One region of the Streptomyces sp. SudanB52_2052 genome, then DNA from elsewhere that is predicted to be linked to it. Evidence: riboswitches for the same ligand, from Rfam matches in the RefSeq annotation. Region 1 holds a riboswitch; each other region holds the start of a gene.
What was found. A riboswitch is a leader RNA that binds a small molecule or an ion and turns the genes downstream of it on or off. The one in region 1 is predicted to bind cobalamin.

Region 1 (9,460 bases):
GGCGCCGCGCGACTACCTGTCGACCTTCATGAAGATCGGCACGATCGTGCTGCTGGCGCTCGGTGTGCTGATCGCGCTGCCGACGCTGAGGATGGACGCGGTGACGGACTTCGCCTCGCGCGGCGACGGGCCGGTTTTCGCGGGCTCGCTCTTCCCGTTCGCCTTCATCACCATCGCCTGCGGCGCGCTGTCCGGCTTCCACGCGCTGATCTCGTCCGGCACCACCCCGAAGATGATCCAGAAGGAGACGCAGGTCCGGATGATCGGCTACGGCTCCATGCTGATGGAGTCGTCGGTCGCGGTGATGGCGCTGATCGCGGCGAGCATCATCGACCCGGGCCTGTACTTCGCGATGAACGCGCCGGCCGGGGTGATCGGCACGACGGTGGAGAACGCCTCGCAGGTCGTGAGCGGTTGGGGCTACCAGATCTCGCCGCAGGACCTCGCCCAGGCCGCGAAGAGCGTCGAGGAGGCGAGCCTGCTGTCCCGCACCGGCGGCGCGCCCACCCTGGCCGTCGGCGTCTCGGAGATCTTCTCGCAGGTCACGGGCGGTGGCCTGAAGGCGTTCTGGTACCACTTCGCCATCATGTTCGAGGCGCTGTTCATCCTGACCGCGCTGGACGCCGGCACCCGCGTGGGCCGGTTCATGCTCCAGGACATGCTGGGCAACGTCTACCGGCCGTTCCGGAACGTCAGTTGGAAGCCGGGCCTGGTGATCACGAGCGCGCTGGTGTGCGGGCTGTGGGGCTACTTCCTCTGGGTCGGCGTCCACGAGCCCCTCGGCGGCATCAACCAGCTCTTCCCGATCTTCGGCATCTCCAACCAGCTGCTGGCGGCGGTCGCCCTGGCGGTGTGCACCACGCTGCTGGTGAAGAGCGGCCGGCTGAAGTGGGCCTGGATCACCGGGATCCCGCTCGCCTGGGACGCGGCGGTGACGCTGACGGCGAGCTGGCAGAAGGTGTTCTCCAGCGACCCCAAGGTCGGCTTCTTCAAGCAGCGGCAGGTGTTCCGGGACGCGATCGACCGGGGCGAGGTGCTGCCGCCCGCCAAGACCATGGACGACATGCACACCGTCGTCACCAACTCCACGGTGGACGGCGTCCTCTCGGCTGTCCTCGCCCTGCTGGTCGTGGTCGTCGTCGTGGACGCGGCCCGGGTGTGCGTCCGGCACGTCCGCCGCCCGGCCCTGTCCTCGCTGAGGGAGGCGCCCTACGTCGAGTCGGGGATCGTCGCCCCGGCCGGGTTGTTCCCCACGAAGCAGGAGAAGGAGGAGGCCCGGAATGCGGTCGGCGCTGAGACGCGCGTATAGGGGTGTGCGCTGGTACCTGCGGGAGTTGACCGGCGAGTCCGCCTACGACCGCTATGTCGCGCACGTCCGGCGGCAGCATCCGGACGCGGAGGTGCCGTCCCGCCGTGCCTTCGAACGGATGCGCACGGAACGTCAGGAGAAGGATCCCCGGCAGGGGTTCCGCTGCTGCTGAGGACTCCTGTCGGAAGCTGATTTCTTTTGAGTACCGCATTACGGACGAGGGGTTCCGTTCTCGCCACACCCTGACCTAGATTGCCTGCGCATTGCACAGGTGATCACTGAGGGGACGGAGCCGCCTGATGTCGCAAGCCCCAGAAGCCAGCAGAGAGCCGGTGGTGACGCCGATGCGCGTCGTCATCGCCCTCTGCCTCATAGCGCCTTTCGTGGCCATGCTGTGGGTCGGCTCGTACGCCAAGACCGACCCCGCCTTCATCGGCATCCCGTTCTTCTACTGGTACCAGATGGCGTGGGTGCTGATCTCCACCGTGCTGACGATGATCGCCTACAAGCTGTGGCAGCGTGACCAGCGCGCCCGTAAGGAAGGTGCGCGGTGAAGGACGGCGTGAACGGCGTCGCACTCGCCGTCTTCATCTTCTTCTTCCTGCTCGTCACGGTCATGGGCTTCCTGGCCGCGCGCTGGCGCAAGGCCGAGAACGAGCACAGCCTCGACGAGTGGGGCCTCGGCGGCCGCTCGTTCGGCACCTGGATCACCTGGTTCCTGCTCGGTGGCGACCTGTACACCGCCTACACCTTCGTCGCCGTCCCCGCGGCGATCTACGCGGCGGGCGCGGCCGGCTTCTTCGCGGTGCCCTACACGATCCTGGTGTACCCGCTGATCTTCACGTTCCTCCCGCGCCTGTGGTCGGTGTCCCACAAGCACGGCTACGTGACGACCTCCGACTTCGTGCGCGGGCGCTTCGGCTCCAAGGGCCTGTCCCTGGCGGTGGCGCTGACCGGCATCCTCGCGACCATGCCGTACATCGCGCTCCAGCTGGTCGGCATCCAGGCCGTGCTGGACGTGATGGGCGTCGGCGGCGGCGAGAACACCAACTGGTTCATCAAGGACCTGCCGCTGCTGATCGCGTTCGGTGTACTGGCGGCCTACACGTACTCGTCGGGTCTGCGGGCGCCCGCGCTCATCGCGTTCGTGAAGGACACGCTGATCTACATCGTCATCGCGGTGGCGATCATCTACATCCCGATCAAGCTGGGCGGCTTCGACGACATCTTCGCCAAGGCGAGCGAGGCGTACGGCCAGACCAACCCGGCGACGGGCGCGCCGCGCGGTGCGCTGGTGCCCCCGGAGGCGGGCCAGTGGACCTACGCCACCCTGGCGTTGGGCTCCGCACTGGCCCTCTTCATGTACCCGCACTCCATCACGGCGACGCTGTCCTCGAAGAGCCGTGAGGTGATCCGCCGCAACACCACGATCCTGCCGCTGTACTCGCTGATGCTGGGCCTGCTCGCGCTGCTCGGTTTCATGGCGATCGCGGCCGGGATCAAGGTGCAGAACGGTCAGCTGGCGATCCCGCAGCTGTTCGAGACGATGTTCCCGGACTGGTTCGCGGGCGTGGCGTTCGCGGCGATCGGCATCGGCGCGCTGGTGCCTGCGGCCATCATGTCCATCGCGGCCGCGAACCTCTTCACGCGCAACATCTACAAGGACTTCATCAAGCCGGACGCGACGCCGGAGCAGGAGACCAAGGTCTCCAAGCTGGTGTCCCTGCTGGTGAAGGTGGGCGCGCTGGCCTTCGTCCTCACCATGGACAAGACGGTCGCCATCAACTTCCAGCTGCTGGGCGGCATCTGGATCCTGCAGACCTTCCCGGCCCTGATCGGCGGCCTGTTCACCCGCTGGTTCCACCGCTGGGCACTGCTCGCGGGCTGGGCGGTCGGCATGCTCTACGGCACGGTCGCCGCGTACGGCGTCGCCTCGCCGACCCAGAAGCACTTCGGTGGCTCCTCCAAGGAGATCCCCGGCATCGGTGAGATCGGCTACATCGGCCTCACGGCGTTCGTCCTGAACGTGGTGGTGACGGTCGTCCTGACCTTCGTCCTCAGGGCCGTGAAGGCCCCCGACGGCGTCGACGAGACCAGGCCGGAGGACTACACGGCGGACGCGGGCGACCCCGGGGTGCAGGTGGAACTCCCGCCGGCGACCGCCGGGTCCGCTCACTGACTCCGGGAACAACCGCAGCCACCCCACAGCGGGCCGCCATGATCACCACTCACGGCGGCCCGCTGCCCTGTGCGGACACCCCCTAGTCCCGGGTACGTCTCGCCATCGCATCCCAGAAACGGTCCAGTTCGCCCACCCGCATGCCGACCCAGTGGGGTGTCTTCCTCCGCAGGACCCTGGGGCCGCGCGGCTGGGCGACCTTCCTCACAGCCGATGATCTCGGCGATCTCCGACCCGGCGGTGAGCACCAGTCTCCGGGGGTGTCTGCGCGCCTTCGCGAGGTAGCGGCGCTTCATCCAGCTGTACCAGCAGAACAGGAAGAGGGCGGCGGCGACCGAGGCGGTGAGCACCGGGCCGACGAAGCGGACGACGGTTTCCAATCCCGTGGTCTTGTTCAGGTCGGCGAAGCCCGTCGGCTCGTCCGCGATCAGGGAGTACAGGGCCTCCCCGCACCAGGCGAGGACCGCGAGCACGGCGATCGCCCACACCATCCTGGTCGCGTTGGCGTACGAGACCCATCGGCGCCACTTCTTGGGGCGCGGGGTGCCGCGGCGGGCCTTCACACGGATCGTCAGGCTGTGCCAGTAGCCGATGTGGACGTGTCTGACCCGGCTCCAGGCCCGTCTCAGCTCCAGCGTCGCCATCGGAGCGTTCCGCGGCCGCTCCTTGCCCGGGGTGTGACGGACGACCCTGGTCATGGTGAACTCCCCTTCCGAGAGCCGTTCTCGGACGGAGGACCACGGGCGCCGACGCCTACTTCCATGGAATCACTCCCGGCTCCCCCGCAACCCGGCCGCCGGCCGCGGAAAACCCGGGGTCCGCGGTCACTCCGCTCCGGCACACTCGGCCCATGGACATCGTCATCCGGCCGGCGGAACCCCGCGAGTACGGACCCCTCGGCGACATCACGGCCCACGCCTACCTCCAGGACGGCCTGCTCGACTTCGGCGAGAACGACGAGTACCTCGGCGAGCTGAAGGACGTGGCCAAGCGCGCGGCCGCCGCCGAGGTCCTGGTCGCGCTCCGGGGCGACGAACTGCTCGGCGGCGTCACGTTCGTACCCTCCGGCGGCCCCATGGCCGACATAGCCCGCCCGGGCGAGGCCGAGATCCGGATGCTCGCCGTCTCCCGCGCGGCCCGCGGCCGGGGCGTCGGCGAGGCCCTGGTCCGCTCGTGCGTCGACCGGGCACGGGCCACGGAGGGCTGCGTCCGGATCGTGCTGTCCACCCAGCGCACCATGCGCTCCGCCCACCGCATCTACGAACGTCTGGGCTTCGTCCGCACCCCGGAGCGGGACTGGAACCCGGTCCCGCACCTGGACGACATCACGCTGCTCACCTACGAGTTGACGCTCTGAAGTCATCCACGACACAACATATAGGGGCGTGATCCTCACCCGGCACAAGATGTATGCTCATGCTCGCTGTCGCCGCAGGGGAATCCGGTGCGAATCCGGAACTGTCCCGCAACGGTGTACCCATGCCTGTTTCCACGGGTATGGGCGTCAGTCCGAGGACCTGCCGACAGCGCGCCCGGCCATCCGGCCGGTGTGCCTGACGTCCGGGCCTCGTGGAATGGGCCGGTGGACGCGACGCCGCGTGCGCTCGTGTGCCGCCCCCTGCCCTCGGCGAGGCCCCCTGCCGAGCGAGGGAGAGCCCCACGTGACCATCGCGCCAGCCGATCCGGTCTCAGCCGCCGAAGAAGCGCACGACGCTCCCGGTGCCGCGCTGTTGCGGACCCTGACCGAGCTGACCGCCGACCTCCCCGACGCCGACCCCGGCCGGGTCGCCGCCGCCGCGCTGCGCGGCCGGTCCGCGCGGGCGGACGCGGCGGAGTTGCGCGAGCTGGCGACGGAAGCGGCCGCCGGCCTCATCTCCGAGGACCCCGCCTACTCCCGGCTGGCCGCCCGGCTGCTGACCATCGGCATCCGCGAGGAGGCCGCTTCCCAGGGCGTCACGTCCTTCACCGGGTCCGTCGCGGTCGGCCACCGCGAGGGCCTCATCGCCGACCGCACCGCCGAGTTCGTCCGGCTGCACGCGGCCCGGCTCGACGCCCTGATCGACACCGCCGCCGACGACCGCTTCGGCTACTTCGGCCTGCGCACGCTGCACAGCCGCTACCTGCTCCGGCACCCGATCACCCGCAAGGTGATCGAGACGCCCCAGCACTTCATGCTGCGCGTGGCGAGCGGCCTCGCCGAGGACGACACCGCACGGGCCGTGGACGAAGTCGCGGCGCTCTACCGGCTGATGAGCCGCCTCGACTACCTCCCCTCCTCCCCCACCCTCTTCAACTCCGGCACCCGGCACCCCCAGATGTCGTCCTGCTACCTCCTCGACTCCCCCAAGGACGAGCTGGACTCCATCTACGACCGCTACCACCAGGTCGCCCGCCTGTCGAAGCACGCCGGGGGCATCGGCATCGCCTACTCCCGCATCCGCGCCCGGGGTTCGCTGATCCGCGGCACGAACGGCCACTCCAACGGCATCGTCCCGTTCCTGAAGACCCTGGACGCCTCGGTCGCCGCCGTGAACCAGGGCGGCCGCCGCAAGGGCGCCGCCGCCGTTTACCTGGAGACCTGGCACTCCGACATCGAGGAGTTCCTGGAGCTGCGCGACAACACCGGCGAGGACGCCCGCCGCACGCACAACCTGAACCTCGCGCACTGGGTGCCGGACGAGTTCATGCGCCGTGTGAACGCCGACGCCCCGTGGTCGCTGTTCTCCCCCGCGGACGTGCCCGAGCTGGTCGACCTGTGGGGCGAGGAGTTCGACACCGCCTACCGGGCCGCCGAGGCCAAGGGCCTGGCGAAGAAGACGCTGCCCGCGCGCGAGCTGTACGGCCGCATGATGCGCACCCTCGCGCAGACCGGCAACGGCTGGATGACCTTCAAGGACGCCGCCAACCGCACCGCCAACCAGACGGCCGAGCCGGGCCACGTCGTCCACTCCTCCAACCTCTGCACGGAGATCCTGGAGGTCACCAGCGACGGCGAGACGGCGGTCTGCAACCTGGGGTCGGTCAACCTCGGCGCGTTCGTGACCGGCGGGGACATCGACTGGGAGCGGCTGGACGAGACCGTCCGCACGGCCGTGACGTTCCTCGACCGGGTCGTCGACATCAACTTCTACCCCACCGAGCAGGCGGGCCGCTCCAACGCCCGCTGGCGTCCGGTCGGACTCGGCGCGATGGGCCTCCAGGACGTCTTCTTCCAGCTGCGACTGCCCTTCGACTCGCCCGAGGCGAAGGACCTGTCCACGCGGATCGCCGAGCGCATCATGCTCGCCGCCTACGAGGCCTCCGCCGACCTCGCCGAGCGCAACGGCCCCCTGCCGGCCTGGGAGAAGACCCGTGCGGCCCGGGGCGTGCTGCACCCCGACCACTACGACGTGGAGCCGGCCTGGCCGGAGCGCTGGGCGGCGCTGCGCGAGCGGATCGCCACGACCGGCATGCGCAACTCCCTGCTCCTCGCCATCGCCCCGACGGCCACCATCGCCTCCATCGCGGGCGTGTACGAGTGCATCGAGCCGCAGGTGTCCAACCTGTTCAAGCGCGAGACGCTGTCCGGCGAGTTCCTCCAGGTCAACTCGTACCTGGTGGACGAGCTCAAGCGGCTCGGCGTGTGGGACGCCCGCACCCGTGAGGCGCTGCGCGAGGCCAACGGCTCGGTGCAGGGCTTCGCCTGGATCCCCGAGGACGTCCGCGCGCTCTACCGCACGGCGTGGGAGATCCCGCAGCGCGGACTGATCGACATGGCGGCGGCCAGGACCCCGTTCCTGGACCAGTCCCAGTCCCTGAACCTCTTCCTGGAGACGCCGACCATCGGAAAGCTCTCCTCGATGTACGCCTACGCCTGGAAGTCCGGGCTGAAGACCACGTACTACCTGCGCTCGCGCCCGGCGACCCGCATCGCCCGCGCCGCCCAGGCCACCGTCCCCGTGCAGGCCACCCCGGACCCCGAAGCGGTCGCCTGCTCCCTGGAAAACCCCGAGTCCTGCGAGGCCTGCCAGTGATGACCACCCAGAACCTGCTCGACCCCGGCTTCGAGCTCACCCTGCGCCCCATGCGCTACCCGGACTTCTACGAGCGCTACCGGGACGCCATCAAGAACACCTGGACCGTGGAGGAGGTCGACCTCCACTCGGACGTCGCCGACCTCGCCAAGCTGTCACCGGCGGAGCAGCACCTCATCGGCCGGCTGGTGGCGTTCTTCGCGACGGGCGACTCGATCGTCGCGAACAACCTGGTGCTGACGCTGTACAAGCACATCAACTCCCCGGAGGCGCGCCTGTACCTGTCGCGCCAGCTCTTCGAGGAGGCCGTGCACGTCCAGTTCTATCTGACGCTGCTCGACACCTACCTCCCCGATCCGGAGGACCGCGCGGCCGCCTTCGCCGCCGTGGAGAACATCCCGTCCATCCGCGAGAAGGCCGAGTTCTGCTTCACGTGGATGGACTCGGTGGAGCAGCTCGACCGGCTGGAGTCCCAGGCCGACCGGCGTCGCTTCCTGCTCAACCTGATCTGCTTCGCCGCGTGCATCGAGGGCCTGTTCTTCTACGGCGCCTTCGCCTACGTGTACTGGTTCCGCAGCCGGGGCCTGCTGCACGGCCTCGCCACCGGCACCAACTGGGTGTTCCGCGACGAGACCATGCACATGTCGTTCGCGTTCGACGTCGTCGACACCGTCCGCAAGGAGGAGCCGGAGCTCTTCGACGACCGGCTCCAGCAGGAGGTGACGGACATGCTCCGCGAGGCCGTCGAGGCCGAGCTGCAGTTCGCGCGCGACCTGTGCGGTGACGGCCTCCCGGGCATGAACACCGAGTCGATGCGGCAGTACCTGGAGTGCGTCGCCGACCAGCGGCTGACCCGCCTGGGCTTCGCCCCGGTGTACGGCTCCGAGAACCCCTTCTCCTTCATGGAGCTCCAGGGGGTTCAGGAGCTGACCAACTTCTTCGAGCGGCGGCCCTCCGCGTACCAGGTGGCGGTGGAGGGCACCGTCGACCTGGACGAGGACTTCTGAGCCGACTCGCTCTCCCGGGCCTCCTGGGCCTCCCGGATCCGACGGTCGATGCGCCGGTCGCGCACGATGCCGAGCACGGACGGGAGGACCAGGAGGACCAGCGTCCCGAGTACGAAGATCATGGCGATGAGTGTCTGTACCTGGTTCGTGTCCATGGACACCACTGTCGCGCCGAATGGTCCTTACCGTCAGTGGCAGCACTGCCGTAGACCCTCGAATTACTGCCAACGGCGAGGCACACTGGGGTCATGCTGCAGAACGTGGCCGTCGCCCTCCTCGACGGCGTGAACCCCTTCGAACTCGGCGTGGTGTGCGAGGTCTTCGGCACCGACCGCAGCGACGACGGACTGCCGGTGTACGACTTCGCCGTCGCCTCGGCCGAAGGCACGTCCCTGCGCATGAACTCGGGCGTCTCGCTCCAGGTCGAGCACGGCCTGGAGCGGCTGGAGACGGCCGATCTGATCGCCGTGCCGGCCGGGCACAGCTACGCGACCCGGGACTTCCCGCCGGACCTGCTGGACGCCCTGCGGCGCGGCGTCGACCGCGGGGCCCGGGTGCTCAGCGTCTGCTCCGGCGCCTACGTGCTGGCCGCGGCCGGGCTGCTGGACGGGCGGCGCTGCGCCGTGCACTGGAAGCACGCGGAGGACCTCGCCCGCCGCTACCCACGCGTGGTCGTCGAGCCGGACGTGCTCTACGTCGACGAGGACCCGGTGATCACCTCCGCCGGCACGGCCGCCGGCATCGACGCCTGTCTCCACCTGGTGCGCAAGGAGCAGGGCTCCGAGGTCGCCAACAAGATCGCCCGGCGGATGGTGGTGCCCCCGCACCGCGACGGCGGCCAGGCCCAGTACATCGAGCGTCCACTGCCGCACCCCGAGGCGGACACCATCGGCGAGCTGCTCGCGTGGCTGGAGCGGCACCTCGACGAGGAGGTCACGGTCGAGCAGCTGGC
Region 2 (9,460 bases), 4.0 Mb from region 1:
GGCGCGCGCCTCCTCGGGTCGGACACTCCTCCGCCGCGGCTCCCCCACACCCTGTCCGTCACCCCGGGCGTCCCGCCCGCCCCGCTCGTCACCTCGCTGCTCAGCCATGCGGCGATCCTGCCAGCCGGTTCCTCAACCCGCCGCCGGGCGGGGGCACTTTAGGCCGGAAGCCGACCATCCGTAAGAGTGCAGACCGGTACAAAAGGCCGCGCGATCTTTCTTGGCCGGAGATCTTCGGGCATTCAACGATCTTCCAGTACGCTCTGGGGGATTTGCCGTGCACGTTGCCATTCCGGGGGGAAACATGGCCCGTGACCGCACACCGACCCGACGCCGCGGCCGATGGCTCGCGGTGTACGCGGCGGCACTCGCTCTGGGAGGGACGGCGCTGGCCGAGGCGCCGGCCTCGGCGGCGAGCCGCCCGAAGGGGCACGACGTCTCGTCCCACCAGAAGAACGTCGACTGGCGGAGCGCGCAGCGGAAGGGCGCCCGGTTCGTCTACGTCAAGGCGACCGAGTCCACCACCTACCGCAATCCCTACTTCGGTCAGCAGTACAACGGCTCGCGCGCGGCGGGCCTCGTCCGCGGCGCGTACCACTTCGCCCTGCCGAACCGGTCGTCGGGCACGGCGCAGGCGGCGCACTTCGTGGGCAACGGCGGCAGCTGGAGCGCGGACGGCTGGACGCTGCCGCCCGCGCTGGACATCGAATACAACCCGTACGACAAGAAGCGGAAGTGCTACGGCCTGAGCAAGGCGGCGATGGTCGGCTGGATCAAGGCGTTCAGCGACGAGGTCAAGCGGCTCACCGGCCGCCGCCCGGTGATCTACACGACCACCCACTGGTGGAAGACGTGCACGGGCAACAGCTCCGCCTTCGCCGCCGACCACCCGTTGTGGATCGCCCGCTACGACTCGGCGAGCGCGGGGACGCTGCCGGCCGGATGGTCGTCGTGGACCTTCTGGCAGTACGACAACGGCAGCGGCACCCTTCCGGGTGACCAGAATCTCTTCAGCGGGTCACTCGATCGACTGAAGCGGTTCGCAAGGGGCGCCTAGCCGTTGGGGCGCAAGGCCTGCCAGGACAGGGCGGAACACCGACCTTCTGTTGCGGACACCCCTGCGCCCCTCCCAGTTCATCTTCCGTTCACTCAGGTTACTTACGGTCGTCGCGCCAACGACCTCGAACGATTGCCTGGGTAAATGGAAAGCTTCTCGCTGATCCTCGCGATTGTGGTGGTAACCGCACTCGCGTTCGATTTCACGAACGGTTTCCACGACACCGCGAACGCGATGGCCACGACCATTTCCACGGGCGCCATGAGGCCCAAGGTCGCGGTGGCCATGTCCGCGGTCCTCAACCTGGTCGGCGCCTTCCTGTCCGTCGAAGTCGCCAACACGATCTCCAAGGGCCTCGTCGACGAGGCCGGTATCCGTCCCGAGGTCATCTTCGCCGCCCTGGTCGGCGCGATCCTCTGGAACCTGCTGACCTGGCTGGTCGGTCTGCCGTCCAGCTCCTCGCACGCCCTGATGGGCGGCCTGATCGGCGCCACCATCGCCTCGGCGGGCGTCGGCGCGGTGCACGGCGACGTGCTGGTCACGAAGGTGCTGATCCCGGCGATCGCCGCCCCGCTGGTCGCGGGCGTCGCGGCGATGCTCGCCACGCGGCTGACGTACTCCCTGGGCAGGAAGGCCGACGGCAAGGCCTCCGAGAAGGGCTACCGGGCCGGCCAGATCGCCTCCGCGGGCCTGGTCTCCCTGGCGCACGGCACCAACGACGCGCAGAAGACGATGGGTGTCATCACCCTGGCCCTGGTCGCCGGCGGCGCCGTCGCGCCCGACTCCGACCCGCCCATGTGGGTCATCCTCTCCGCGGGCATCGCGATCGCGCTCGGCACCTACCTGGGCGGCTGGCGCATCATCCGCACGATGGGCAAGGGCCTGACCGACCTCCAGCCGCAGCAGGGCTTCGCCGCCCAGACCAGCGCGGCCACGGTCATCCTGGCCTCCTCGCACCTGGGCTTCTCCCTCTCCACGACCCACTCCGTGTCCGGTGCGGTGATGGGCGCGGGTCTCGGCCGCAAGGGCGGTGTCGTCCGCTGGTCGACGGCGACGCGGATGTTCGTCGCCTGGGGCCTGACCCTGCCGGCGGCGGCCCTGGTGGCCGCGCTCGCCGAGTACGTGACCGGCTTCGGCGACTGGGGCACCGCCGTGGTGGCCGTCTTCCTCGTCGCCTCCTCGGCGGTCATCTGGAAGATCTCCCGCCGTGAGGTCGTCGACCACACCAATGTCAACGACACCGACGACGCGGAGCCGGCCGGTGTGGTGACCACGGCGATGGCCGCGGTGACGCCGCCGCCGGCGGGCGGCACCGCCGCCGACGTGCCGCCGATACCGGCCCAGGCCACCGCCGAGCGCACGCCCTCCACGACCACCACGGTCTGACCCGCCCACCGGCAGCGAGAAGGAAGCAGAGATGAAGATCGACTGGGCGGCCCTCGGCTCCGTCTTCGGCGTGAGCCTCGTCGTCACCGTGGCCCTCGTGGGCCTGTTCACCCTCGGGATCACCGGCCTGTCGCGCCGCGAGCGCGCGGTCGCCGAGGGCGGGTCCGCGGGCCTCGCCGTCACGGGCGCGTACGCGTGCTTCGCGGCGTGCGCGGCGGCCGTGGGGTACGGGATCTATCTGATCGTGGCCTGAGTTCCGAGCAAGCGGTGCCGGGTGGGTGCGGGACGCGGTCCCGTACCCACCCGAACGCATGTCAGGGGCACGGGGGCTCCGAGGTCCCCCCGGCCCGTTCCAGGAGGCGCTTCTCGGCCCGCGTGTAGGCACCGTCCCAGCGCCGGCACAGGGTCTGGTGCCAGCTGTCGGGATCAAGCGGGACACGCATCCGGGTGTCGGCCTGTTCGACGATGAGGTGGCGTGGCCCGAGGCGCTGCGGGGTCAGCCGGAGATCGTCGGACGTCGTGTCGAAAGGGAACCTCAGGAACGGCTCCCGGGTGTCCTCGGGGCGCCACAGGGCGAGCTGCTCCTCGTCCTCGGTCACCAGCGTTCCGTCGGCCGCCAGGAGCAGTGCCGAGAGGGTGGCGCCCCCTCGGACGGTGCGCCCGACGCGACGGCCGCTCTCCACCTCCCAGCGGACGATGGTGGTCTTGTCGATCGATGTGGCGACGGTCTTGCCGTGTGGATCGAACGCCATGGACTTGGAGCGGAACTCGCCTCCGTCGGCCAGCAGGATGCCGGTGTCCTCGCGCTTGTCACCGGTCTCGGCGTTCCAGAGACGAACCCGGCCCCGAGCGTCGGCGACGGCGACCTCTCTGTGGCCGGGGCGGACGGCGATGTCGCGGCAGGCGATGCCGTCCCCGCTGCACGGGTTGTCCGCCAGCACCCGACGCCGCTTCGAGGCGACGTCGTAGCGGACCAACTGGTTGTCCGTCAGCACGACGACGGAACTGCCGTACACGGGCACCACTTTGCTGATGCTCTCCGAGAACTTCGCCGTGTCCGCTGCGCCCGGCCGGTCCGCACTCCTGGCCGACAGCAGGTTGCCGTTCCAGAGGACCAGGTGGCGGTTGTCGCGTGTGAACCCGGCCCCGGCGGGCGGTCCGTCGAACTCGGAGAGCAGCACAGGGTCGGCAGCGTGCTCGCGGCCGCGACGGGCGACAACGAGTCTTTGCCCGACGTCCGTTTCACCGAAGTGTGCGCGGTACGTGCCGTCGGCGGAGCGGACATAGGTGTCGTCGCTCGACCAGTTGTACGGCGAGACGTCGGGCAAGGGGGACTCCCGGTCGGCCGTCGTCTCCAGGACCAACAGGTCGGAGCCCAGGGCCAAGAGCACGAGCGGAGTGCCGTTCCCTCCCGGCAGGACGGCCACCGCACTCTTGGCCCGCGTGAAGACGAGCTCGCCCAGACGCGGGCTGCAGGGGACGCTGTACCGCAGCCCCGTGTCGAGGTCCGTCACGGACAGCGACCCGATGAGCTCCACCAGGTAGCGTCCGGTGACATCCGGACCGGCCGACTCGACCGCCAGCAGGCGCCGCTTCGAGGAGTCGGCCGGTTCTTTCACCGCCTGCACCACGTGCCGACCGTAGCCACCGTCCGCGATGACATCCGTGCCTCTCCCGGCGATCCACTCGGCCTCCGGGAACCTCTCGCGGACGGCGCCGTCCGCCACCCGCCGCAGTTCCGCGACGGGTTCCTGCACAGCACTCGGGTCGTCGAAGTCACGTCTCAGGTAGACGACCTCGCGGCCATCGCGCACCAGCGCCGCGCCGGCCGCCTCGGGGCCGGGCGGAACGCCCTTCTGGGACGCCGGCACCGTCCGGCCGCTGCGGGCGTCCCAGATCTGGACCAGGGCAGTGGGCTGCCTGCCCTGTCCCGTGCCGCGCGTGCGGTTGACGGCGAGACGCAGCAGCCGACGGCCGTCCGCGGAGAAGTCCAAGGCGGAGGTCTCGACCCGCCCGAGTGCGCCGAGCGCCGGGCTGGAGCGCAGCCACAGCCGCGTCCGCCGCCGTACGTCCCACACCCCCATCGAGCCGTCTTCGGAGGCGATCGCCAGCAGTCGCCCGTCGTCACTGAGTTCCGCCCCTCGGGGGATGCCCGGGGGGATACCCCGGACCGGCCACGGTCGCGCACGCCCCTCGAAGACGCCGCTCCAGACCTGCGCGTGTCCGGCGCCGTCCGGTCCCTGCGATGTCGTCACCACGACGGAGCCGTCCGGTGTCATGTCGAACCCGTGGATCTGTTCCGCCCCTTGCCCCCGGTACCCGTGCACCACGGAGGCACCCATCAGGTAGGCGTCCAGCAGCGCCTGCCTCGCCTCCTTGCCCCGCGCGTTGCGCCAGGCCGCCAGGGCCAGTCGCACGGACGACACCGGGGACACCTCGGCGACAAGGGACGCCTCCTCCGCCAGAGCGCGGGAGGCGATGGCCTGTCCTCGTGCCTCCAGCACCGAACCCCTGCGCCACGCCTCCCCCGCCAGACCACCGGCGAGCAGCGCGAGGATGACCAGCATCGCCGCGGCGAACCGCCAGCGTCGCAGGCCGCGCTGCTCGTGGCGATGGCTGGTCCGGATGTAGTCGTGCTCGGTCCGGGTGATGCCATCGCGGTGGGCCGGGTCCGCCGCCCTTTCCAGCGATGTGGCCAGCATCGTCCCCCGCAGCAGCGCACCTGTCTCCTCACCGGTGTCCTGCCAGTGCGTCAGGGACTGCAGGAGCCGCTCCTGCCACATGCGGAAGTCCCGGGAGTCCTCCAGCCACCGCCGCAGCCGCGGCCAGGACCGGACCAGTTCCTCGTGCGCCAGGTCCACGATCGGTTCGCCGTCGGGACCGTGCGTGATCCTCACGAATCGGGTGCGCGTGGCCAGTGCTTCGGCGGCGGACCGAACCTCGGGAGGCAACGGGGACAGCCGTACCGGCTTCCGGGTGAACCCGTCCGTTTCGTGAGGGCGAGCCAGCTGCGTGAACAGGCTGCGGACCGGCTTCTCGCCGTACTCCGCGATGATCTCGCCGACCCGCTTCTCGGCATGGGCGGACAGCGCGCCGGCGACCCCGCCCAGGGCCTCGTAGCCCGCGTGGGTGAGTCGGATGCCCTGCTCGTGGGACCAGAGTTCGGTGAGGGCGAACTCCACCATGGGCAGGTGGCCGGGCTCGTCCTCCGCGTCGTCGACGATGCGCTCCGCGAGGCCGGGGTCGAGGGTGAGGCCGGGTACGCGGGACGCGGGGCCTTCGACGGCGCGGAGCAGACCGGTGCGCCCCAGTGGCGCGACGACCTGGGCGCAGTCGCTGAGGACGGCGGCGGTGGCGGGCTCCACGAGGTCGTCGAGGCAGGCGGAGCGGAGGGTGGCGAGGACGCGCAGGCGTTTGTCCTCGGCCGGGACCGAGGCGAGGGCGACGACCAAGGCCAGCAAGGCGCGTGCGGTGGCGGGTTCGGCCACCACGATCTCTTCGAGCTGGTTGAGGAAGAAGACGTGGCCGCGCGGGCCGCAGTGGTTCAGCAGGCGCTGGCCGAGACCGGCCGCCGCCCGGCCTCCCCCGGCGTCCAGGAGGGCCGCGAGCTTCAGGGCGCCGCGTTCCTGGTCGGCCACGCCCTGGTCCGGTTCCAGCAGTGGCGCCAGCGCCCGTGCCAGGGTGAGCGCGGCAGGGGTGCCTGGCAGCGGGCGGATCTCGGAGACGGTGTGGCCCTGGGCGCGCAGGTGCGGCAGCACTCCGGCGCGCACCAGTGAGGTCTTGCCGCTGCCGGAGGGGCCGGCCACCGGTACGACGAGGTGCCGGTCCACCGCGTCGAGCAGCCGTGCCGTCTCCTTCTCCCGGCCGAAGAAGAGCGCGGCGTCCTCCTCCCGGAAGGCGTCGAGCCCTCGGTACGGACAGCGGCGCAGGCCCGGTTGCAGGTCCAAGAGGGCGGCTGCGGGAATGAGGTAGGAGGTGGCGGCCGTACGGCCTCGGTCGGTCGCGACCGTCATGCCGACCACGGCGCCGAGTTCCTCGTCCCAGACGGGTGCCCCGCTGCACCCCGGGGAGATGTGGTGTGCGGTGCCGTCCGCCTCCATGGAGATCCAGCCCTGTCCGACGGCGCCGAGCAGCCGCCCGCCGATCCAGGCACCGTGCTCGGCCGTGGCGGGGAACGCCAGGATGCGGAAGCGGTGGTCCCAGACGTCGCACGCGCCTGCCAGCGGGACCGGCGTGGTGGCGCTTTCGGGCAGGCGCAGCAGTGCGATGTCGCCCGTGCCGTCCGGGGCCACCGGCCGCCAGGCCGATACCGAGGCCTCGTAGGCGACGCCGCCCCGTTGGAGTGGGAACTCGACGGTCACGGGGCGGGTCGGCGCGGAGGTGTCCCGTTCGTCGCTGCACAGGGCCTGCGCCACCACGTGGGCACAGGTGGCCACCGTGCCGGGTGCGACGAGGAATCCCGAGCCGACAGGAGTGCCGTCGGCCGACCGCACGCGGGCCACCGCGGGGCCGAGCCCCTCCGGGAAACGTCCGCGGGTCACCTGGCCGGCTCCGGACGGCGGTCGGTGATGTCCACGAAGACCGGCTCGGCCGCGTCATGCACTGCTCTGCCCTTTCCGTACGCGTATCCCCCTGTGCGAGGTATTGGAGGGTTCGGGTCGGGCGGGTGCAAGCCGGTCGCCGGAACACGACCCGCACAGGGGAATTCGCCCCGACTCGGTCCCGGGAGCGAGGCGGGGTGCTAGTGGTGTGGGGTTCTCCACACTCTCCCCGCGCAGGTCAAGGGCAAGTTGACGGCGGTTCGCGGCCGTGGTGGACTTCCGGAGCCAGTACGGCGGCAGGAGAGGAAGCCGGTGTGAGTCCGGCGCGGTCCCGCCACTGTCACCGGGGTAGCCATCCCCCGGGAGCCAGGAACTCTCACCGCCGGTCTCGTCGAACCAGGGCGTGGACACCCTGAGTGAGGACATATCGCCATGCGCGGCTGCCGATCGAGGTTCAGTACCCCACCCCTGCCTGCCCTGTTGGCCGGCTGAGCCCATGGGTGCCGGTCGCGTCTTCGCGTACGGCGCCGCCGCCGGCCTGATCGGTGACCTGCTGCTCGGCGACCCCCGCCGGGGGCATCCGGTCGCCGTGTTCGGGCGGGCCGCGGGTGCCGTGGAGCGGGTGTTGTGGCGGGACCACCGCGGGTGGGGCGCGCTGCACGCCGGGGTGTGCGCGGGAGGCGCCGTCGCGCTGGGGGCCGTCGCCGAGCGTGCGGTGCGGTCCTCCGCCGTCGCCTCCGTCGCGCTCACCGGTGCGGCCACCTGGGCCGTCGTCGGGGGGACTTCACTCGCCCGTGAGGCGCGGGCCGTCGGGCGTGCCCTGGAGGCGGGGGACGTGGAGGCGGCCCGAGCGCGGCTGCCGCATCTGTGCGGGAGGGACCCGCAGGCCCTCGACGCCGACGGGATAGCCCGGGCCGTGGTCGAGTCCGTCGCCGAGAACACCTCCGACGCGGTCGTGGGAGCGCTGGTGTGGGGGGCCGTGGGCGGGGTGCCGGGGCTGCTCGGGTTCCGGGCCGTCAACACCCTGGACGCCATGGTCGGGCACAAGTCGGCCCGTTACCGGCGCTACGGGTGGGCCTCCGCGCGTCTCGACGACCTCGCGGGCTGGCCGGGGGCGCGGCTGACCGCCGTGCTCGCGGTGCTGGCCGGGCCGGATCCGCGCGGGGCCGTGCGCGCCTGGCGGGCCGACGCGGCGAAGCACCCCAGTCCCAACGCCGGGCCCGTGGAGGCCTCGTTCGCGGGGGCGCTCGGGGTGCGGCTGGGCGGGACCCTGTCGTACGGCGGGCGGGTGGAGCACCGGCCCGTGCTGAACACCGGCGGGCGGGCCGTCGTCCGGCGCGATGTCGAACGGGCCGTGCGGCTCTCGCGGCGCGTCACCTGGCTGGCGCTCGGGGTGTGCGCCGGCGTGCGGTTGCTGAAGAGGGGGAAGTGAGCATGAGCGGTGGGCTTCTCGTCGCCGGGACCACCTCCGACGCGGGCAAGAGCGTCGTGACGGCCGGGATCTGCCGGTGGCTGGTGCGGCAGGACGTCAAGGTCGCGCCCTTCAAGGCGCAGAACATGTCCCTGAACTCGTTCGTGACGCGGGAGGGCGCCGAGATCGGGCGGGCGCAGGCCATGCAGGCCCAGGCCTGCCGCGTCGAGCCGACCGCGCTGATGAATCCCGTGCTGCTCAAGCCCGGGGGCGAGCAGAGCAGTCAGGTCGTGCTGCTGGGCAGGCCGGTGGGTGAGCTGAGCGCGCGCGGCTACCACGGCGGGCGGCAGCAGAAGCTGCTCGGGACGGTGCTGGACTGCCTGGAGCAGTTGCGGGGCACGTATGACGCGGTGATCTGTGAGGGGGCCGGTTCTCCCGCCGAGATCAACCTGCGGCGGACCGACATCGTCAACATGGGCATCGCCCGCAACGCCGGGCTTCCGGTGCTCGTCGTCGGCGACATCGACCGGGGCGGTGTCTTCGCCTCGTTCTTCGGGACGGTGGCGCTGCTGTCCCGCGAGGACCAGGAGTGCGTCGCCGGGTTCCTGGTCAACAAGTTCCGCGGGGACGTCTCCCTGCTGGAGCCGGGCCTGGACATGCTGCACGGGTTGACGGGGAGGAAGACGTACGGCGTGCTGCCGTTTCGGCACGGACTCGGGATCGACGAGGAGGACGGGCTGCGCGTCTCCCTGCGGGGAGCCGTGCGGGAGTCCGTCGTCGCGCCGCCGCTCGGCGAGGACGTGCTGCGCGTCGCCGTGTGCGCCGTGCCGCTGATGTCCAACTTCACCGACGTGGACGCCCTGGCCGCCGAACCGGGCGTCGTGGTGCGGTTCGTGGACCGGCCCGAGGAGCTGGCCGACGCCGACCTCGTCGTCGTGCCCGGCACCCGTGGCACGGTCCGCGCGCTGGACTGGCTGCGCGAGCGGGGGCTCGCCGACGCCCTGGTGCGCAGGGCCGCCGAGCAGCGGCCGGTGCTCGGCGTCTGCGGCGGCTTCCAACTCCTCG
Region 3 (9,460 bases), 2.5 Mb from region 1:
CTGGCGGTGGCGCTGCTGCCGCGCCGGGAGGAGCGGACGGGCCCCGCGGACACCCCCTAGGGCCGGTCGTTCGGATGACGCCGCAGACGCGGGCCCGGCAACCGCGCGGGCGGGAGCGTCACTCCCGGGAGCGACAACGCGCCCCCGGGCTTTCCGGGACGTACCGTGCGGGGTCACCGCCGGGGAGCACACTGATCATCCGGCGCCAGTATCCTGGGTCGGCTGCGGCACCCCCCACCAATCCCCGCGCGAACGCGGGGAGTTCGGCCTGCGGCGACGACCTTCCCACACGCATGAGACGAGGACGAGTGCTGCTAGCGGGCCGCTACCGGCTGGAAGTTGAGATCGGGCGCGGTGGAATGGGAGAGGTCTGGCGTGCGTACGACGAGACGCTCGCCAGAGCGGTGGCCGTCAAGCTGCTGCTGCCCCAGGACACCGACGCCACGGCGGCCTCCCGGTTCCGCCTGGAGGCCCAGACCGCCGGGCGTCTCAACCACCCGAACCTGGTCGGTGTGCTGGACTTCGGCGAGTACGACAACCGGCTGTACCTGGTGATGGAGCTGGTCGAGGGCGACAGCCTCGCCGGGGTGCTGGCCGCGTCGGGAGCGCTCCCCGCAGGCCGGGTGGCCGATCTTGCCGCCCAGGCCGCCGCCGGGCTCGCCGCCGCGCACGCGCAGGGCATCGTCCACCGCGACATCAAGCCCGCCAACCTGCTGCTGGACGCGGGCGGCACCCTGAAGATCGGCGACTTCGGCATCGCGCGCTTCCTCGACGATCCCGGCGCCGCGCTCACCGCCACCGGACAGATCGTGGGCACCGGCCTCTACCTCGCGCCCGAACGCGCCCTGGGGCAGCCCGCGGGGCCCGCCTCCGACATGTACTCCCTGGGGTGCGTGCTCTACCAGCTTCTCAGCGGCCGCCCGCCGTTCCAGGCGGACACCGCCGTCGCGCTCCTCCACCAGCACCTCGACAGCGCCCCGGTGCCGCCCCGCGAGCTCGGTGTCGCGGATCTGCCGCCGGCGTTCGAGAGCTACCTCCTCGGACTCCTCGCCAAGCAGCCCGAGGACCGGCCCTCGGCCCAGCAGGCCGCCGAGTGGTTCGCCGGCGGCGCCTGGCGGGGGCTGCCCGAGCCACTGCCGGAGGCCGCGTCGCCGGTGCCGTCCTCCGCGCCGGCGCCGTACGCGCCGGCCGAGCCCCGCAGCGTCACCACCTACGCACTGCCGGGCGCCCCCGCCCTGCACACCACCCGCACGCCCCACGCCGGGCGCGCGCGCCGCTCCGCGCCCCGCGACGGCCTCGGCAACCGGCGGCGGGCGGCCGCGACGATCGCCGGGGCGGCCCTCTTCCTCGCCGCGATGCTCGCCGGCATGCTCTGGTTCTCCCCCGACAACACGGCCACGGAGGGCACGGAACCCGACGCGTCACCGACCGCGAGCAGCCCGGCCGCCACCCCCTCCGGCGGTTCCGCCTCGCCCCTCTCCTCCGCCCCGGGCACGGACACGGCTCCGGCCGCCGGCACCGTGGCCGATGTCACTCCGCCCACGACTCCGTCCCCGTCCACCGCTCCCCCCTCTCCCACTCCGAGCCCCGCGGCCCCCACGCAGGAGGCGACCGCCGACGCACCGCAACAGGCGGAGCAGCCGCGGCAGGAGAAGCCCCGCCAGGTCCGGCCGGTCGGGGACGGCGACGACGACGGGGACGACGGGGGCAACGACTGACACGGCCCGCCGGCGAGCCGGGCGGAGGAGGTGGCGTTGCCGTACGCGACCACCGCCGCCGGCGCGGGACCATCCGGCGCCCGGGGCGCCGCCCGTCTCGCGCGGATCCACGGCGGCATGCGCCGGTGTGCGAGCGGGCGCCCCCACACGCGCCCCCTGCGTGGCTTGTCATCGCCCTTATCCCGGCCTTATTGTCACCACGCCTTGGTGAACGGGAAATCCGGTGTGATGCCGGTGCGGCCCTCGCCACTGTGAATCGGGAAGTCCGGCTCCGGCCCTCACGGGCAGCCACTGGGTCCTGAAGGACCCGGGAAGGCGGAGCACGGGCGGTGGTACCCGTCAGCCAGGAGACCGGCCAAGGCGCGTCAACCATCCACGAGGTGCTGGAGAGGGTCTGCTGAGCCATGCACATAGCCGAGGGTTTCCTGCCTCCGGCGCACGCGGTCGCCTGGGGCGTCGCGTCGGCGCCGTTCGTCGTCCACGGAGTCCGGTCGCTCACCCGTGAAGTGCGCGAGCACCCCGAGAGCACACTGCTCCTCGGTGCCTCCGGCGCCTTCACGTTCGTCCTGTCCGCCCTGAAACTGCCGTCGGTCACCGGCAGTTGCTCCCACCCCACCGGCACCGGGCTGGGGGCCATCCTGTTCCGCCCGCCGATCATGGCGGTCCTGGGCACCATCACCCTGCTCTTCCAGGCGCTGCTGCTGGCGCACGGCGGCCTCACCACGCTCGGCGCCAACGTCTTCTCCATGGCGATCGTCGGGCCCTGGGCCGGATACGCCGTCTACAAGGTGCTGCGGCGGTACGACGTGCCGCTGATGGCGGCCGTGTTCTGCGGGGCGTTCGTGGCCGACCTGTCCACCTACTGCGTCACCAGCGTGCAGCTGGCGCTCGCCTTCCCGGACCCGGGCAGCGGATTCCTCGGCGCGCTCGGCAAGTTCGCCTCCATCTTCGCCGTCACGCAGATCCCGCTCGCGGTGAGCGAGGGCCTGCTGACCGTCCTCGTGATGCGGCTGCTGGTGCAGTCCAGCAAGGGCGAGCTGACCCGGCTGGGCGTGCTCCTCGCCGGGAAGCGGTCGCGGACCGAGACGGAGGCGGTGGCCCGATGAACCGGAACACGAAGATCAACCTGGTGCTGCTGCTCGTCGTGGCCGCGCTCGCCGTGCTGCCGCTCGCGCTCGGCCTCGGCGACCACAAGGAAGAGCCGTTCACCGGCGCCGACGCCCAGGCGGAGACGGCGATCACGGAGCTGGACCCGGACTACGAGCCCTGGTTCACGCCGCTGTACGAGCCGCCGTCCGCGGAGATCGAGTCGGCGCTGTTCGCCCTCCAGGCGGCGATCGGCGCGGGCGTCCTCGCCTACTACTTCGGCCTGCGGCGCGGCCGGCGCCAGGGCGAGGAACGGGCCACGGCCCGTCAGCAGGCCGCCGACGCGGACGCCGTGGGCGTCCCCGGAAAGTCCCCGGCCGACGGGGCCTGAGCCGCGTGCTGCCGATCGACGCGGCGGCGCACAGCAGCCGCTGGCGCCGCCGCCACCCCGTGGACAAGGCCGTGCTCGGACTCGGCCTCACCGTGTTGGCGATCTCGCTGCCGCCCTGGCCGGGCGCGGCCCTGGTGCTCGTGGCGGCACTGTCCCTGCTGCTGGGGCCGGCCGGTGTGCCCGGCCGACGGCTGTGGCGGGCCTACCGGGTGCCGCTCGGCTTCTGCGTGACCGGCGCGCTCCCCCTGCTCGTCCAGGTCGGTGGGCCGGAGGGCTTCGTCTCCCTCGCCGGTGACGGGCCGGTGCGGGCCGGGGAGTTGCTGCTGCGCACCTCGGCGGCCTCCCTGGGCGTGCTGCTGTTCGCCTTCACCACGCCGATGTCCGACCTGCTGCCCCGCCTGGTGCAGGCGGGCGTGCCCGCGCCCGTCGTCGACGTCGCCCTGGTGACGTACCGGATGAGCTTCCTGCTCCTGGACTCCGTGCGCCGCGTCCGGGACGCCCAGGCCGCCCGGCTCGGGCACACCGGCCGGGCCGCGGAGTGGCGGTCCCTGGCCGGGCTGGGCGCCACCGCGTTCGTCCGGGCCTTCGACCGGGCGGCCCGCCTCCAGGCCGGTCTCGCCGGGCGCGGCTACGACGGCACCCTGCGCGTCCTGGTGCCCGAGGCCCGCGTCTCCGTCCGCTTCACCACGGCCAGTTGCGCGCTCCTCGCGGCGCTGGCGGTGCTCACCTTCGTGCTGGAAAGGCCGCTGACATGAGCGAGGCCGCCCTCGTCGCCCTGCGGGGCGCGTCCTTCGCCTACGAGGACGGCCCGGCCGTGCTCAGCGGCCTCGACTTCGAGATCCGCGAGGGGCGCGCGCTCGCGCTGCTCGGCCGCAACGGCAGCGGCAAGACCACGCTGATGCGGCTGCTCAGCGGCGGACTGCAGCCGCACCGGGGCCGGTTGACGGTCGACGGGCAGCCGGTGACGTACGACCGCAAGGGCCTGACCCGGCTGCGCACGACCGTTCAGCTGGTGGTGCAGGACCCGGACGACCAGCTGTTCGCGGCCTCCGTCGAGCAGGACGTGTCGTTCGGGCCGCTGAACCTCGGCCTGGACGACACGGAGGTGCGGGCGCGGGTGGCTCAGGCGCTCGACGCCCTGGACATCGCCGCCCTGGCCGACCGGCCCACCCATCTGCTCTCCTACGGGCAGCGCAAGCGGACCGCCATCGCGGGCGCGGTCGCCATGCGGCCCCGGGTCCTCGTCCTCGACGAGCCGACGGCCGGGCTCGACCCCGACGGGCAGGAACGGCTCCTCGACACGCTCGACGGGCTCCGCGCCCGGGGCACCACGGTCGTGATGGCCACCCACGACGTCGACCTCGCCCTGCGCTGGGCCGACGACGCGGCGCTCCTCACGCCGTCCGGCGTCCGCACCGGGCCCGCGCCGACGGCACTGGCCCGCACCGATCTCCTCCGGGAGGCGGGGCTGCGGCTGCCGTGGGGCGCCGCCGCGGCGGAACTCCTCCGCGCCCAGGGTGTGTTGGCCGAGTCGGCGCCGGGCCCGCGAACGCCGGACGAGCTGGCCGCCCTCGCGGCGGGACAGCGGCCGACGACACCCCGGAGCGGCTGAGGGGAGTGCGGTCGGTCAGTTACGGTCGGTCAGTTACCGTCGGTCAAGCACGATCAGTCGAAGTACGACTGGAGCGAGCCGCGGCGGCGGATGTCGAGCGTCGCGCAGTGGAACGAGCCGCCGAACGGCGCGTAGTGCAGCAGGTCGCACGGGATCGGCTCGAAGCCCCACTTCTCCAGCGCGCGCAGCATGCCGGTGTGGTGCCGCTCCGCGATCACCCGCCGCTCGTCGATCATGAGCACGTTCATGCTGAGCCACTTGCCGCACATCGAGGTGACCCTGAGCAGCCGCTCGTCGATCGGCTCGGGCTCGGGGGCGACCAGGACGTCCCAGGAGTCCAGGACGGCGGGCAGCCGGTCGACGTCGATGTACTCGGGGTTGACCAGCACCTTTCCGGGCGCGAGCAGGACGAACGTCGTGTCGATGTGCATGGGCGTGCGGCAGCGGCTCTCGATCTCGTGGATCCGGTACCCCGGCCCGAGGTGGCGGCGCAGCCAGTCGATGCCCATCGCGTTGGTGACGTTGCTGCGCGTGACGAACAGGTCGCGTCCCGCCCGGACGAAGTCCGCCGCGTCGAAGACGGGCTCGAACTCGGTGAGGATGTACCGCATGGGCTCGCCGTCCTCCGGGACGCGGAAGTCCCGATCGAACAGCTCGTCCGTGAGCTGCGGCCTGGGCGCCGCCGTCCAGCGCGCGCCGCGCCGGAAGTAGTCCTTGAGGATCGGGCGGTAGGAGTGCGTCTCGAAGTACCGGCACGGCCACGCCATCGGGGTCTCGATGATCTCGTCGCCGATCACGAGCATGCTGTCGCGCGGACAGGTGTTGCAGAAGCCGCGTGAGGACCAGTCCGGGGTGGCGAAGCGGCGCCGGTGGTCGACCGCGTCCGGGCGCCGGACCGTGACGCCGAGGGACTCCAGCAGGCCGACGAACCCGTCGATCTCCTGCTGCGCCTGCTCGACGAGCACGCGTGGGTACCGGAAGCCCGCGGCGAGCCCCTGCAGCCGCCCGGCCCACGGGGGCACGTTGCAGGTCACCACCGGGTGGTCGGAGGGGATCGTCGCGCCCTCCAGGCGCCCGACGATGATCTCCTCCAGCGGATCCCACTCGGTGTGCGAGTTCACCGGCGACACCTGCTGCTCCACCAGCTCGCCGGTCGGGGTCGGTACTCCTGGATTCTGCAGGACCGCCATGCTCACCCCCTCGGAGTCGCGGGCTTCACGGATGCCACCGCTACCCAGCCGGTTGCCCCGAATTCGCTTGTCCACGCCCGCGGCGCCGCACTACGTTGCCGAGATGGATCATCACGGTGCCGACGCGGATCTCTTCGCACGCTCCTGGACGGCCTTGAGCGAGGCGGTCGCCGGTCTCTCCGACGAGGACTTCGCCCGGCCGTCCGGCTGTACGGGCTGGCTGGTGCGGGACCTGGTGTGCCATCTGGTCATCGACGCCCAGGACGTGCTGATCACCCTCGCCACCCCTTCCCGCCAGGAGCCGACCCGGGACGCGGTGACCTACTGGGAGGTCTCCGGCACACCGCCGACCGGCGACGACCCGCTCGACGCGCTGACGGTGCGGCTCGCCGCGGCGTACCAGGAGCCGCACCTGCTCAAGTTCCACCTGGACGACGTCGGCTCCGCCGCCGGCCGCGCGGCCCTGCTCGCCGACCCGGCCGCCAGGGTCGGCACCCGCGACGAGGTCCTCACGGTGGCCGACTACCTCTCGGTGTACGTCCTGGAGTGGACGTTGCACCACCTCGACCTGATCGCGTACCTGCCGGACCCGGAGCAGCCGCCGGCCGAGGGGCTCACCCGGTCCCGAGAGTTGCTGGAGCGGATCGCGGGGAGCCCGTTCCCCGCCGCCTTCCACGACCTGGACGCACTGCTGGTCGGGACCGGGCGGCGGGCGCCGACCGAGGCGGAGCGGGCCGAGCTCGGCGATCTCGCCGCGCGGCTCCCGCTGTACCTGGGCTGACCGGCTCCCCCCCCGGCTGACCGGCTCCCTGGCTGGGCTTCGGGCTTCGGGCTTCGGGCTTCGGGCTTCGGGCTTCGGGGAGGACGATCGCGCTGCTCAGGAGCCCGCCGTGGGACGGTCCCGGGTGAGGTGGGAGCATGGGGGCATGGACATCCGCCGCCGGAACAACGTCAACGTCACCGGTCGCGACGACGCACCGGTGCTGCTGCTGGCCCACGGGTTCGGCTGCGACCAGAACATGTGGCGCCTGGTGGTGCCCGCGCTGGCGGAGCGGTACCGGGTCGTGCTGTTCGACTACGTCGGCTCCGGCGGCTCGGACCTGTCGGCGTGGAGCGAGGAGCGGTACGCCTCGCTGCACGGCTACGCCGCGGACGTCGTCGACGTGTGCGAGGAGCTGGATGTGCGGCAGGCGGTGTTCGTGGGGCACTCGGTCAGCGCCATGGTCGGGGTGCTGGCGGCGCAGGCCGCGCCCGAGCGGATCGGGGCGCTCGTGATGGTGACGCCCTCGCCCTGCTACATCGACGACGAGGGCTACCGCGGCGGCTTCAGCACGGCGGACATCGACGAACTGCTGGACTCCCTGGAGGCGAACTACCTGGGCTGGTCGTCCGCGATGGCCCCGGTGATCATGGGCAATCCGGAGCGGCCGGAGCTGGGCCGGGAGCTGACCAACAGCTTCTGCGCCACGGACCCCGACATCGCCCGGGTCTTCGCCCGCACGACCTTCCTCACCGACAGCCGCGAGGACCTCAAGAGCGTGTCCGTGCCGACCCTGGTGCTGGAGTGCGAGCAGGACGCCATCGCGCCCCGCGAGGTCGGCGCCTACGTGCACGCGGCGATCCCGTCCTCCCACCTGGTCACGCTCGCCGCCACGGGGCACTGCCCGCAGCTGAGCGCGCCGGAGGCCACCGCCGAGGCGATCCTCGACTTCCTGGAGTCACGGCAGTGATGTGTCGCGCCGGCGGGGTGCCGGACCCCGCGGGGAACGGGGCCGGCATGGACGCGGCGTTCACCGCGCTGCTGGAGGACAGCGCGGAGGACCTGTACGAGTCGGCGCCGTGCGGCTATCTGTCCACGATGATGGACGGCACCATCGCCAAGATCAACGCGACGCTGCTGGACTGGCTCGGCCTGGAGCGCGAGGCCGTGGTGGGCCACAGGCGCTTCGCGGACCTGCTCACCGTCGGCGGGAGGCTGTACCACGAGACGCACTTCGCGCCGCTGCTGCGCATGCAGGGCGAGCTGCGCGGTGTCGCCCTGGAGATGCGGAGGCAGGGCGGCGGCCGGCTGCCCGTGCTGGTCTCGGCCGTGGTCAAGCACGGCACCGGCGGCGAGCCGCTGCTGATCCGTACCACCGTCTTCGACGCCTCCGACCGCCGCTCCTACGAGGAGGAACTGCTGCGGCGCCGCAAGGAGGCCGAGCGGGTCCGAGCCGAGGCCGAGCAGGCCCGCGTCGAGGCGGAGCAGGCCCGCGTCGAGGCCGAACGCGCCCGGGCGGAAGCGGAACGGGCCCGTGCCGAGGCCGAGCGGGCCCATGCCGAGGCGGACGAGGCCAGGCGGCAGGCCGAGGCCGACCGGACCCGGCTGGCCGCCGCGCTCGCCGTCCTGCAGCAGTCCCTCGTGCCGGACTCGCTGCCCGCCGTGCCGGGCCTGGAGACGGCCGTGCACTACCACACGGCCGCGCCCGACCAGCTCGGCGGCGACTTCTACGACCTGTTCCCCGTCGCCGGCGGCCGCTGGGCGTTCTTCCTCGGCGACGTGTGCGGCAAGGGCCCCGAGGCCGCCTCCCTCACCTCGCTGACCCGCTACACCCTCCGGGCCGCCGCCCACCACGATCCGGAGCCCGCCTCGGCCCTGGCCACGCTGAACGCCGTGCTGCACGACCGGTACACCGCCGGCGGCGACCCGCGGTACTGCACCTGCGTCATCGGCGTCGTCGAGCCCGGCGGCGAGCACGGGTCCGTGACCGTGCGCATCGCCTCCGGCGGCCACCCGCCGGCGCTCGTCCTGCGGTCCGACGGCAGCGCCGAGTACCTGCCCACCCCCGGCGGCCTGCTCGTCGGCATCCTGCCCGGCGCGCCGATCGGCACGGCGGAGACCGTGCTGGCCCCCGGCGACACGCTGGTGCTGTACACCGACGGCCTCACCGAGGCCCGCACCGGCCCCGGCCGCGACGACCTGTACGGCGAGGACGCCCTGCGCGCCTTCGGCGCCGGTCACGCCCCCGCCGGACCACGCGAGGTGATCACCGCGCTGACCGGGCTGCTGGAGAGCTTCGGTGAGGGTCTGGACGACGACACCGCCCTGCTCGCCCTCGGCGTCCCCGCCGCCCCGTCCCCGACCCGCCCGACCACGAGCCCCACCTCATGAAACCGCTGACCATCGACCACCGCTCCACCGCGACCGGCCCCGTCCTGCGCGTGGCCGGCGACCTGGACTTCGACCAGGCCCCCGAACTGCGCCGCCGGATCGGCCTTCTGCCCCTCGCGCCGGGACAGTGCCTGGTCCTCGACCTGTCCGGGCTGGAGTTCTGCGACTCCTCCGGCATCACCGCCCTCCTCGCCGCCCGCCAGCACGCCCTGGCCGCCGAGGCCGACGCCGTCCTCGCCGCCGTACCGGCGAACCTGCTGCGGGTCCTCACCCTCGTCGGTCTCGATCAGGTCTTCACCCTGCGCCCGTACA

Region 2: linked by a shared signal. The riboswitch ahead of ACSUPV_RS31705 (cobalamin biosynthesis protein) and the one ahead of ACSUPV_RS13440 (ribonucleoside-diphosphate reductase subunit alpha) in region 1 are both predicted to bind cobalamin.
Region 3: linked by a shared signal. The riboswitch ahead of ACSUPV_RS02630 (energy-coupling factor ABC transporter permease) and the one ahead of ACSUPV_RS13440 (ribonucleoside-diphosphate reductase subunit alpha) in region 1 are both predicted to bind cobalamin.

Annotation. Positions count from the first base shown of each region.
Region 1 is NZ_OZ186796.1:3,084,325-3,093,784, forward strand. Features, by position in the region: gene ACSUPV_RS13410 (carbon starvation CstA family protein) at 1-1,309, shown strand, start outside; gene ACSUPV_RS13415 (YbdD/YjiX family protein) at 1,281-1,481, shown strand; gene ACSUPV_RS13420 (DUF3311 domain-containing protein) at 1,609-1,863, shown strand; gene mctP (monocarboxylate uptake permease MctP) at 1,860-3,488, shown strand; gene ACSUPV_RS13430 (hypothetical protein) at 3,482-4,186, opposite strand; gene ACSUPV_RS13435 (GNAT family N-acetyltransferase) at 4,339-4,845, shown strand; cobalamin riboswitch at 4,899-5,027, shown strand; gene ACSUPV_RS13440 (ribonucleoside-diphosphate reductase subunit alpha) at 5,150-7,501, shown strand; gene ACSUPV_RS13445 (ribonucleotide-diphosphate reductase subunit beta) at 7,501-8,508, shown strand; gene ACSUPV_RS13450 (hypothetical protein) at 8,421-8,663, opposite strand; gene ACSUPV_RS13455 (GlxA family transcriptional regulator) at 8,757-9,460, shown strand, end outside.
Region 2 is NZ_OZ186796.1:7,076,957-7,086,416, reverse strand. Features, by position in the region: gene ACSUPV_RS31730 (class II aldolase/adducin family protein) at 1-108, opposite strand, end outside; gene ACSUPV_RS31725 (lysozyme) at 305-1,057, shown strand; gene ACSUPV_RS31720 (inorganic phosphate transporter) at 1,202-2,443, shown strand; gene ACSUPV_RS31715 (hypothetical protein) at 2,475-2,696, shown strand; gene ACSUPV_RS31710 (nSTAND1 domain-containing NTPase) at 2,758-6,984, opposite strand; cobalamin riboswitch at 7,262-7,382, shown strand; gene ACSUPV_RS31705 (cobalamin biosynthesis protein) at 7,481-8,416, shown strand; gene ACSUPV_RS31700 (cobyric acid synthase) at 8,419-9,460, shown strand, end outside.
Region 3 is NZ_OZ186796.1:557,031-566,490, forward strand. Features, by position in the region: gene ACSUPV_RS02620 (MDR family MFS transporter) at 1-60, shown strand, start outside; gene ACSUPV_RS02625 (serine/threonine-protein kinase) at 294-1,718, shown strand; cobalamin riboswitch at 1,907-2,092, shown strand; gene ACSUPV_RS02630 (energy-coupling factor ABC transporter permease) at 2,123-2,824, shown strand; gene ACSUPV_RS02635 (energy-coupling factor ABC transporter substrate-binding protein) at 2,821-3,195, shown strand; gene cbiQ (cobalt ECF transporter T component CbiQ) at 3,201-3,950, shown strand; gene ACSUPV_RS02645 (energy-coupling factor ABC transporter ATP-binding protein) at 3,947-4,807, shown strand; gene ACSUPV_RS02650 (amidinotransferase) at 4,861-5,997, opposite strand; gene ACSUPV_RS02655 (maleylpyruvate isomerase N-terminal domain-containing protein) at 6,101-6,778, shown strand; gene ACSUPV_RS02660 (alpha/beta fold hydrolase) at 6,924-7,727, shown strand; gene ACSUPV_RS02665 (PP2C family protein-serine/threonine phosphatase) at 7,727-9,148, shown strand; gene ACSUPV_RS02670 (STAS domain-containing protein) at 9,145-9,460, shown strand, end outside.